Regions from separate parts of the Burkholderia pyrrocinia genome, predicted to be linked through region 1. Evidence: riboswitches for the same ligand, from Rfam matches in the RefSeq annotation. Region 1 holds a riboswitch; the other holds the start of a gene.
What was found. A riboswitch is a leader RNA that binds a small molecule or an ion and turns the genes downstream of it on or off. The one in region 1 is predicted to bind manganese.
Positions count from the first base shown of each region.

Region 2: linked by a shared signal. The riboswitch ahead of JYG32_RS26165 (sodium:calcium antiporter) and the one ahead of JYG32_RS09410 (TMEM165/GDT1 family protein) in region 1 are both predicted to bind manganese.

Region 1 is NZ_CP070977.1:2,021,235-2,025,645, forward strand. It holds gene JYG32_RS09400 (hypothetical protein) at 1-237, shown strand, start outside; gene guaD (guanine deaminase) at 234-1,553, shown strand; yybP-ykoY riboswitch at 1,703-1,840, shown strand; gene JYG32_RS09410 (TMEM165/GDT1 family protein) at 1,919-2,491, shown strand; gene JYG32_RS09415 (DUF4136 domain-containing protein) at 2,544-3,245, opposite strand; gene pepN (aminopeptidase N) at 3,432-4,411, shown strand, end outside.
Region 2 is NZ_CP070978.1:1,803,450-1,807,860, reverse strand. It holds gene JYG32_RS26175 (efflux RND transporter permease subunit) at 1-375, shown strand, start outside; gene JYG32_RS26170 (copper-binding protein) at 366-719, shown strand; gene JYG32_RS26165 (sodium:calcium antiporter) at 841-1,851, opposite strand; yybP-ykoY riboswitch at 1,925-2,101, opposite strand; gene JYG32_RS26160 (metal/formaldehyde-sensitive transcriptional repressor) at 2,218-2,493, shown strand; gene dmeF (CDF family Co(II)/Ni(II) efflux transporter DmeF) at 2,505-3,521, shown strand; gene JYG32_RS26150 (DUF1289 domain-containing protein) at 3,524-3,709, shown strand; gene JYG32_RS26145 (MFS transporter) at 3,815-4,411, shown strand, end outside.

The sequences.
Region 1 (4,411 bases):
GCCGCAGCGGTCGGGATCGCCAACGCTGCGAGGTTCGCCGGCAACCACGCGATGGCGGCCCCGGCCGCCACGAGCGCCTGGGCAATCGCATCCGGCCGCGCCGCACGCAGTGTGTCGCGGCGACTCGCGAAGCGCCGTCCCGCCCTCGCGCGGGCGGTGCCATCCATGCCGTCGCCCGCGCGGTGTCGATCGCTTTCTTCTGTTCGCCTTACCTTGATGCAGGACCATTCGTCATGACGCAAACCGCTTTTCGTTCCCAACTGCTGACCTTCAACGGCGACCCGGCGCAATCGAGCCAGGCCGCGAACTACGAGACCGACGGCCTTCTGATCGTCGACGACGGCAAGGTCGTCGCGGCCGGCCCGCATGCGCAGCTCGCCGCGACGCTCGCGCGCGACGCGATCGTCCACGACCTGCGCGACAAGCTGATCGTGCCCGGCTTCATCGACACGCACATCCACTATCCGCAGACGGACATGATCGCGTCGCCGGCGCCGGGCCTGCTGCCGTGGCTCGACAAGTACACGTTCCCGACCGAGCGCCAGTTCGGCGATCCCGAGCATGCGCGCGAAGTCGCCGACTTCTTCGTCGACGAACTGCTCGCCTGCGGCACGACGAGCGCGCTCGTCTACTGCACGGTGCACAAGCAGTCGGCCGACGCGCTGTTCGCGGCGAGCGACGCGCGCGACCTGCGGATGATCGCGGGCAAGGTGCTGATGGACCGCAACTGCCCCGAATTCCTGCGCGACACCGCGCAATCGGGTTATGACGACAGCGCCGAGCTGATCGACCGCTGGCACGGCAAGGGCCGCCAGATGTACGCGCTCACGCCGCGCTTCGCGCCGACGTCGACCGAGGCGCAGCTCGAAGCGTGCGGCGAACTCGCGCGGCGCCATCCGGACGTGTTCGTGCAGAGCCACGTCGCGGAAAACGTCGACGAAGTGAAATGGGTGGCCGAGCTGTTCCCCGGCCATCGCAGCTATCTCGACATCTACGACCGCTACGGGCTGCTGCGGCCGCGCGCGGTGTACGGCCACTGCATTCACCTCGACGACGAGGACCGCCGCCGGATGGCAGAGACGCGCACCGTCGTCGCGCACTGCCCGACGTCGAACTTCTTCCTCGGCAGCGGGCTGTTCGATTTCGACAAGGCCGGCGCATACGACGTGCCCGTCACGCTCGCCACCGACGTCGGCGGCGGCACGTCGTTCTCGATGCTGCAGACGATGAACGAAGCGCACAAGGTCGCGCGGCTGTCGGGTCACCACCTGAGCGCGACGCGGATGTTCTGGCTCGCGACGGCCGGCGCCGCGCAGGCGCTCGACCTCGCCGACACGGTCGGCACGCTCGCGCCGCGCACCGAGGCCGACTTCGTCGTGCTCGATCCGCAGGCCACGCCGCTGCTCGCGCGCCGCACGAAGCGTGCTGATTCGCTCGAGGAGTTGCTGTTCGCGCTCGCGCTGCTCGGCGACGACCGCGCGGTGTACCGCACCTATGCGGCCGGCAGGCTCGTCCACGAGCGCGGCGCGGCCCGCCGCGCGGCTGCAGCGTAACGGCCCACCCGGCTCTCGTCCCGGCATGCGCGGCGCATCCGCTGCCGCGCATGCCGGACAGTCGAAGGTTGCCACGCGCCGATCGCGCCCCAACGCTCCTCGCTGCCCTACCCGGCCGCTTTCCCGCGCGCGACACGTCATGCTAGAATTCGCCGCTCATTGGGGAGTAGCCGCTCCGCTCGATGTCCCGCGCCCCCGGCGCGCATCGTGATGGGGGCGTCCGTCAACAGACTTGGCCGTTCGGCCATGGCGGACGCAGCCACCGAGGCCTGGCGAGACCGATGGTTCATAGTGCGCCGCATCAGGGCCCGGCGCGCCGTGGATCGTCGCTCGCACGCACAACACCGGCCCGCGGAACCCCATACGTGTCCCAAGCCTTCCTGATCTCCACCGGCGCCGTCGCCCTCGCTGAAATCGGCGACAAGACCCAACTGCTTTCCCTCGTGCTGGCCGCGCGCTATCGCAAGCCGGTGCCGATCATTCTCGGCGTGCTCGTCGCGACGCTCGTCAACCACGGTTTCGCAGGCGCGCTCGGCGAATGGCTCGGCGCGCTCGTCACGCCGTCGATCATGCGCTGGGCGCTCGCGTTCTCGTTCATCGCGATGGGGTTGTGGATCCTCGTGCCGGACAAGCTCGATGCCGACGAAGCCAATGCCAACCGCTCGCGGCTCGGCGTGTTCGGCGCGACCCTCGTCGCGTTCTTCCTCGCGGAAATGGGCGACAAGACGCAGATCGCGACCGTCGCGCTTGCCGCGCGCTTCCAGGACTACATCGGTGTCGTGGCCGGCACGACGTTCGGGATGATGCTCGCGAACGTGCCCGCGATCCTGCTCGGCGACCGCTTCGCGCACCGCCTGCCGACGAAGCTCGTGCACGGGATCGCAGCCGTGCTGTTCGTCGTGCTCGGCGCACTGGCGCTGCTGGGCATCGGGGCCTGACGGACAGAGGTGGCCGGCGCGGCCGGGCGGCCGCGCCGATGCTGGCGCCGCGTTACTTCGCGACCGCCGCGCCCGAAGCCGGCGCCGCCGGCACCGCGCGCTCGTTGGCGGCCGGCGCTGCCGGCCCGCCACGCTTGTCGACCGGCAGCCGGACCGAGCGGACCGCGCCATTCGACAGCGGGAAATCGGCGAGCGCGCTGCGCGCAAGGAACGGCATCGCGTACAGCAGCGTGCCGTTGTCGCCGGTCGTGCGCGCGGACACGTTGTAGACCTCCTTGCCCGTCGCGCGCTCGGTGATGCGGATGCCGAGCGTGTAGTCGAACACCTGGTACGTCTGCGCGACGTAGCCGGCCGGCATCGGCCCCCAGGGGCCCCACGGGCCCCACGGCCCGCGCCGCCAGTACGGCCCCGGCCCGACGAACCAGGGATCGTAGTAGACCGGTTGCGGCACCGTCACGAGATCGCTGCCGACCGCATAGGTCAGCCCGACCAGATACCGCGCCTGCGCCTGCGGCACCTGCCGGAACGCATACGCGGACAACTCGCTCGCGACGATCGGCTCGTAGGTCGACTGCTCGATGCTGTTCTTCTGCGCATCGGTGCGCGTGAACGCATAGGTGCGTGTCGCGTCGCTGCCGCTCCAGTCGGAGAAGGCCGTGACCTGGGTCGTCACATAGCTGGTGCAGCCCGTCAGCAGCGCCACGCACAGCGCCGCCGCCCAGCCCGCACCGCGAAAAATCCATTCGCGTTTCATGTTGATCCTCGTCGATCCGTCACCCGTTCGTCGCACCGCGCGAACCGGACGGGATGCCGATAATACGCGGACTGCCGAAAGCGGTAAAAAGTTCGCCCGGCACGCAGCCGCAAGCCTTTGTACAATGGCCCGGTTCGCCCGGCCCGTGCCGCGGGCCCGTCCCCCACTCCACCGATCTCGACGACCATGTCCGACAACGCCTCCTCCACCGTGATCCGCCGCGCCGACTACACGCCGCCGGCCTTCCTCATCGATTCCGTCGCGCTCGAATTCGATCTCGCGCCGGCCCGCACGATCGTCAGGAATACGATGCGCGTGCGCCGCAATCCGGACGCCGCGCCCGCGCCGCACCTGGAGCTGATGGGCGAAGCGCTCGAATTCCTCGGCGCACGGCTGGACGGCGCGCCGCACGGCGCCGTCCGCGCGCACGAACACGGGCTGACGGTCGAGAACGTCCCCGACGCATTCGAGCTGACGCTCGAAAGCGCGTGCGCGCCCGACCAGAATACGACGCTGTCGGGCCTGTACGTGTCGAGCGGCAACTTCTTCACGCAGTGCGAAGCCGAGGGCTTTCGCCGCATCACCTACTTCCTCGACCGCCCCGACGTGATGGCGTCGTACACGGTCACGCTGCGCGCCGACAAGGCCGCATACCCGGTGCTGCTGTCGAACGGCAACCTCGTCGATTCGGGCGACCTGCCTGACGGCCGCCACTTCGCGAAATGGGAAGACCCGTTCCGCAAGCCAAGTTACCTGTTCGCACTCGTCGCGGGCAAGCTCGTCGCGATCGAGGAAAAGATCACGACCGGCTCGGGCAAGGAAAAGCTGCTGCAGGTGTGGGTCGAGCCGGCCGATCTCGACAAGACGCGTCACGCGATGGATTCGCTGATCCACTCGATCCGCTGGGACGAAAAGCGCTTCGGCCTCGAGCTCGATCTCGACCGCTTCATGATCGTCGCGGTCGGCGACTTCAACATGGGCGCGATGGAAAACAAGGGGCTCAACATCTTCAACACGAAGTACGTGCTGGCGAACCCCGAGACCGCGACCGACACCGACTTCGCGAACATCGAATCGGTGGTCGGCCACGAATACTTCCACAACTGGACGGGCAACCGAGTGACCTGCCGCGACTGGTTCCAGTTGAGCCTGAAGGAAGGCCTGAC
Region 2 (4,411 bases), on a different replicon from region 1:
CTGCTGTACCTGAAGGGCGCGCTGACGCGCCGGCTCGATACCGGCGAACCGCTGACCGATGCGCTGCTGCTCGACGCGATTCGCGAAGGCGCGGTGCTGCGCGTGCGGCCGAAGGCGATGACGGTCGCCGTCGTGCTCGCCGGCCTCGTGCCGATCATGGTCGGGCACGGCGCCGGCTCCGAAGTCATGCAGCGCATCGCCGCGCCGATGGTCGGCGGCATGGTCACGGCGCCGCTGCTGTCGATGTTCGTCATTCCCGCCGCGTGGCTTCTGCTGCAGCGCCGTCGCGTGCGACGCGCGGGCGATGCGCGGCATTCCGATGCAGTTCCTCACGGCATGAACGTGCCATCCACCCAAACCGGAGAATCCCGATGAAGAAATTGATTGCTACCACCGCCGCCGTTCTCGCGATCGGCGCTTTCGCAACTCCCGCCTTTGCCGCCGGTGAAATGTCCGGCATGAAGATGTCGTCGGACGGTTCGGCCGAGTCGCATGCGGCGCTGACCGACGCCGAAGTGAAGAAGGTCGATGCCGCGAGCGGCAAGGTCACGCTGAAGCACGGCGCACTCGACAACGTCGGAATGCCGCCGATGACGATGGCGTTCAAGGCGAAGGACGCGGCCATGCTCGCGCAGGTGCATGCGGGCGACAAGGTCAAGGTCCGGATCGAGAACGTCAACGGCACGCTGACGATCGTCAAGCTGGTCAAGGCATCCTGATCGTCCGGATGCGGGCGTTACTGTCGCCCGCATCCGTGCAACGATGTACACGGCACGGACGCGGCGGCCGTTGCCGCGTCCGCGTGCGTGCGCCTGCCGGGCAGCGTGCCCGATCCGGGCGTCAGCGTGCCAGTGTCAGGAACAGATATCCCGCATAGCCCGCACCGTTCGCCAGCAACGCCCAGATCGCGAGCCCGCGCGTGCGGGCATTGACGCGCATCCAGGCCGCCGCCGCGAGCGTGATGATCACGCCGGTCAGCACTTCGGGGCGCGGCTCCCACGGCGTCAGCATGATGCCGATCGCCGGCAGCAGCGTGCCCTGGAACACCATCGCGCCGGTGATGTTGCCGAACGCGAGCGTGTCCTTATTGCGGCGGATCCACAGCACGCTGTTGACCTTCTCCGGCAATTCCGTGGCAATCGGCACGATGATCAGCGACAGCAGCAGCGCCGATACGCCGAGCACGTGCGACACGCCTTCCACGCCGTGAATGAAGCCCTTCGCACCGCCGACCAGCAGCGCGACGCCGAGCAGCAACTGCAGCGCGATGGTTGCCAGGTTGGTCGGCAGGCCCGTGCGCGCCAGGAACATCGCATGCGGCGCCTCGGTGCCGTGCCCGGCATCGACAAGCTGGCTCGACGCGCGGAACGTCATCACGACGTACATCACGTAGATGCCGACCAGCATCACGGCGAGCAGCGCGCGCACGGCCCAGTTGTGGTGCGGGACGAACATCGCCGCGGTCGCCAGCGAGAACGCGGCGAGGAAGTAGTTCATGTCGCGCACGAAGCCCGTACGCTCGGGTGCGATCGTGCCGCGCAGCCCGCGCGAGCGGATCACGGCGAGCGTCATCAGGAAGGTGGTCAGCGTCGCGAGCATCAGCGGCGCGCCGAGAATCGCGCCGACGCCGATTTCCTCGTTCACGGCCTGGTTCGCCGTGCCGCCGGCCAGCGCGAGCAGCGGCACCATCGTTTCGGGCAGCGCGGTGCCGACGGCCGCGAACAGCGAACCCGTCACGCCTTCGGAAATCTTCAGACGTTCGCCGAGATGTTCGAGCGCATTGGTGAAGACCTCGGCGGCCACGAGGATGACGACCAGCATGAACGCCAGTTCGAGGAACATGAAAGTCATGCGGCGCCTCCGCAGGCAGGTGCGTAGCGGGCGATGGGGCGCGGGGGAAGGGCGGGGAGGAACATGGTGACTCCGTGGTCGGACGCTGACGAACCATGGCGCATCCGCCGACGTCCGACCAGGAACGACGCGATACGCCCATGGTCTCGCCAAACCGATTCGGTCGAACGCGCCACGGCCGAAGGCCGAGTGTGTTGACGCGTTCGCTTTCCGGGGGACGGAAAGCAGGCTACTCCCCAAAGACGAGCGCAAGTCTAGCCGAGCGGTTTTCTTTCGACAAGCCTTCATCTCGAAAAAATATACCCCTCTACCCTATGTGGAAAACACTTTGGAGATATACTCCCCCACCCTATACAGGAGCAATCGATGAGTCACACAGTTCGTGAAAAACAGAAGCTGCTGAACCGCGTGCGCCGTATCAAGGGCCAGGTCGAAGCGATCGAGCGCGCGCTCGAGGAAGAGCGCGGGTGCAACGACGTGCTGCAGCAGATCACGAGCTGCCGCGGTGCGATGAACGGTTTGCTGGCCGTCGTGCTGGAGGACCACATCCGGTCGCACCTCGTCGATGCGGACACGCCCGACGCGCACGAAGGCAGCGCGACCGAGCAGCTCATCGAGGTCGTCCACAGCTATTTCAAGTAAGCGGAACGAACATGAACGGATTCAACGGCACGGCGGCCGGCGGCGGGCACAGCCATGCGTTTCTGGGCGCCGCGCACGAGCAGAACGAACGGAAGACGTGGATGGTCATCGGCCTGTGTACGGCGATGATGGTGGCCGAGATCGTCGGCGGCACGTTGTTCGGGTCGCTGGCGCTCGTCGCCGACGGGCTGCACATGTCGACGCATGCGGGCGCGATGCTGATCGCGGCGCTGGCCTATACCTATGCGCGCAAGCACGCCGACGATCCGCGTTTCGTGTTCGGCACGGGCAAGTTCGGCGACCTCGCCGGATTCACGAGCGCGATCGTGCTGGCGATGATTGCGTTGCTGATCGGCTATGAGGCGGTCGCGCGTCTTCTGTCTCCCGTGCCCATTCAATTCAGCGAAGCGATTCCGATCGCCGTACTGGGGCTCGCAGTGAACCTGGCCAGCGTGTGGCTGCTGAGCGGCGATCATCATCACGGGCATGGCCACGGCCATCATCATGGGCACGACCACGATGATCACGACCACGATCATGACCACGACGACGAGCATCACGCGCATCACGATCATGGTTCGCATACGGCGGCCCACCGCGATCACAACATCCGGTCGGCCTACATTCACGTGATCGCCGATGCGGCCGTTTCGGTGCTGGCCATCGTCGGCCTGCTGCTCGCGCGTGCGTTCGGATGGGTCTGGATGGATCCGCTCGCGGGCATCGTCGGCGCGCTGGTGATCGCGAACTGGGCCTACGGGCTGATGCGCGATACGGGCGGCATCCTGCTCGACGTCAACGTGGATCGCAAGCTGGCGGACAACGTTCGGCGCGCGATCGAGGCGCTCGGCGACAAGGTCAACGATCTGCACGTCTGGCGCGTCGGCCCCGGGCACATGAGCGCGATCGTGTCGGTCGAGACCGGCGACGCGGCGCGCGATGCGCGTTTCTACCATGCGCTGATCGCGCGCTTCGACGGCGTGTCGCATGTGACCGTCGAAGTGATGACGCCCGCGACGGCGGCCTGATCGTGGCCGTGAAATCGCCGTGTATCGAGCTGTGTGCGTTTGACGGTCGAACGGGTTTTTGCGTCGGCTGCCTGCGCACGCGCGACGAGGCGCGCGACTGGAAGAAACTGACCGACCACCGCCGGCACCAGATACTGAACGACCGCTCGCGCCGGCAGGCGAAGATCCGGCGCGAGCCGGGGGAATAGGGCGGCGCGCGCGAGGCAGGCGCGACAGCCCATGCGTGCCGCGTGTCACGGGCCTGCAGTAGTATCGGTGGTCTCGTGTCAGGATTCCCGAATCGAGAGCGACCCATGCAGACCGAATCATCGACCGGCATTCTTCGTCAGATTCCGCGCAGCGTCTGGGTGCTGGGCTGCGTCAGTCTGTTGATGGACGTGTCGTCGGAAATCATCCACAGCCTGTTGCCGATGTTCCTGATGGCGGGGCTCGGCGCGAGCGCGACCACGATCGGCTTCATCGAGGGGATCGCCGAGGCGACGGCGCCGGTCGTCAAGGTGTTCTCCGGCACGTTGAGCGACTACCTGCGCAATCGCAAGTGGCTGGCGGTCGCCGGATACGGGCTCGGCGCGCTCAGCAAGCCGCTGTTCGCCATCGCACCGACGATCGGCGTCGTGGTGACGGCGCGGATCGTCGACCGGATCGGCAAGGGGATCCGGGGCGCACCGCGCGATGCGCTCGTGGCCGACGTCACGCCGGTCCACCTGCGCGGCGCGGCCTACGGGCTGCGACAGTCGCTCGACACGGTGGGTGCGTTTCTCGGGCCGCTGCTGGCCGTCGCCATCATGCTGATGTGGCGCGACGACTTCCGCCTCGCCTTCTGGCTGGCCGTGATCCCGGGCATGCTGGCCGTGGCGCTGCTCGCGTTCGGTATCGAAGAGCCGGCGCGC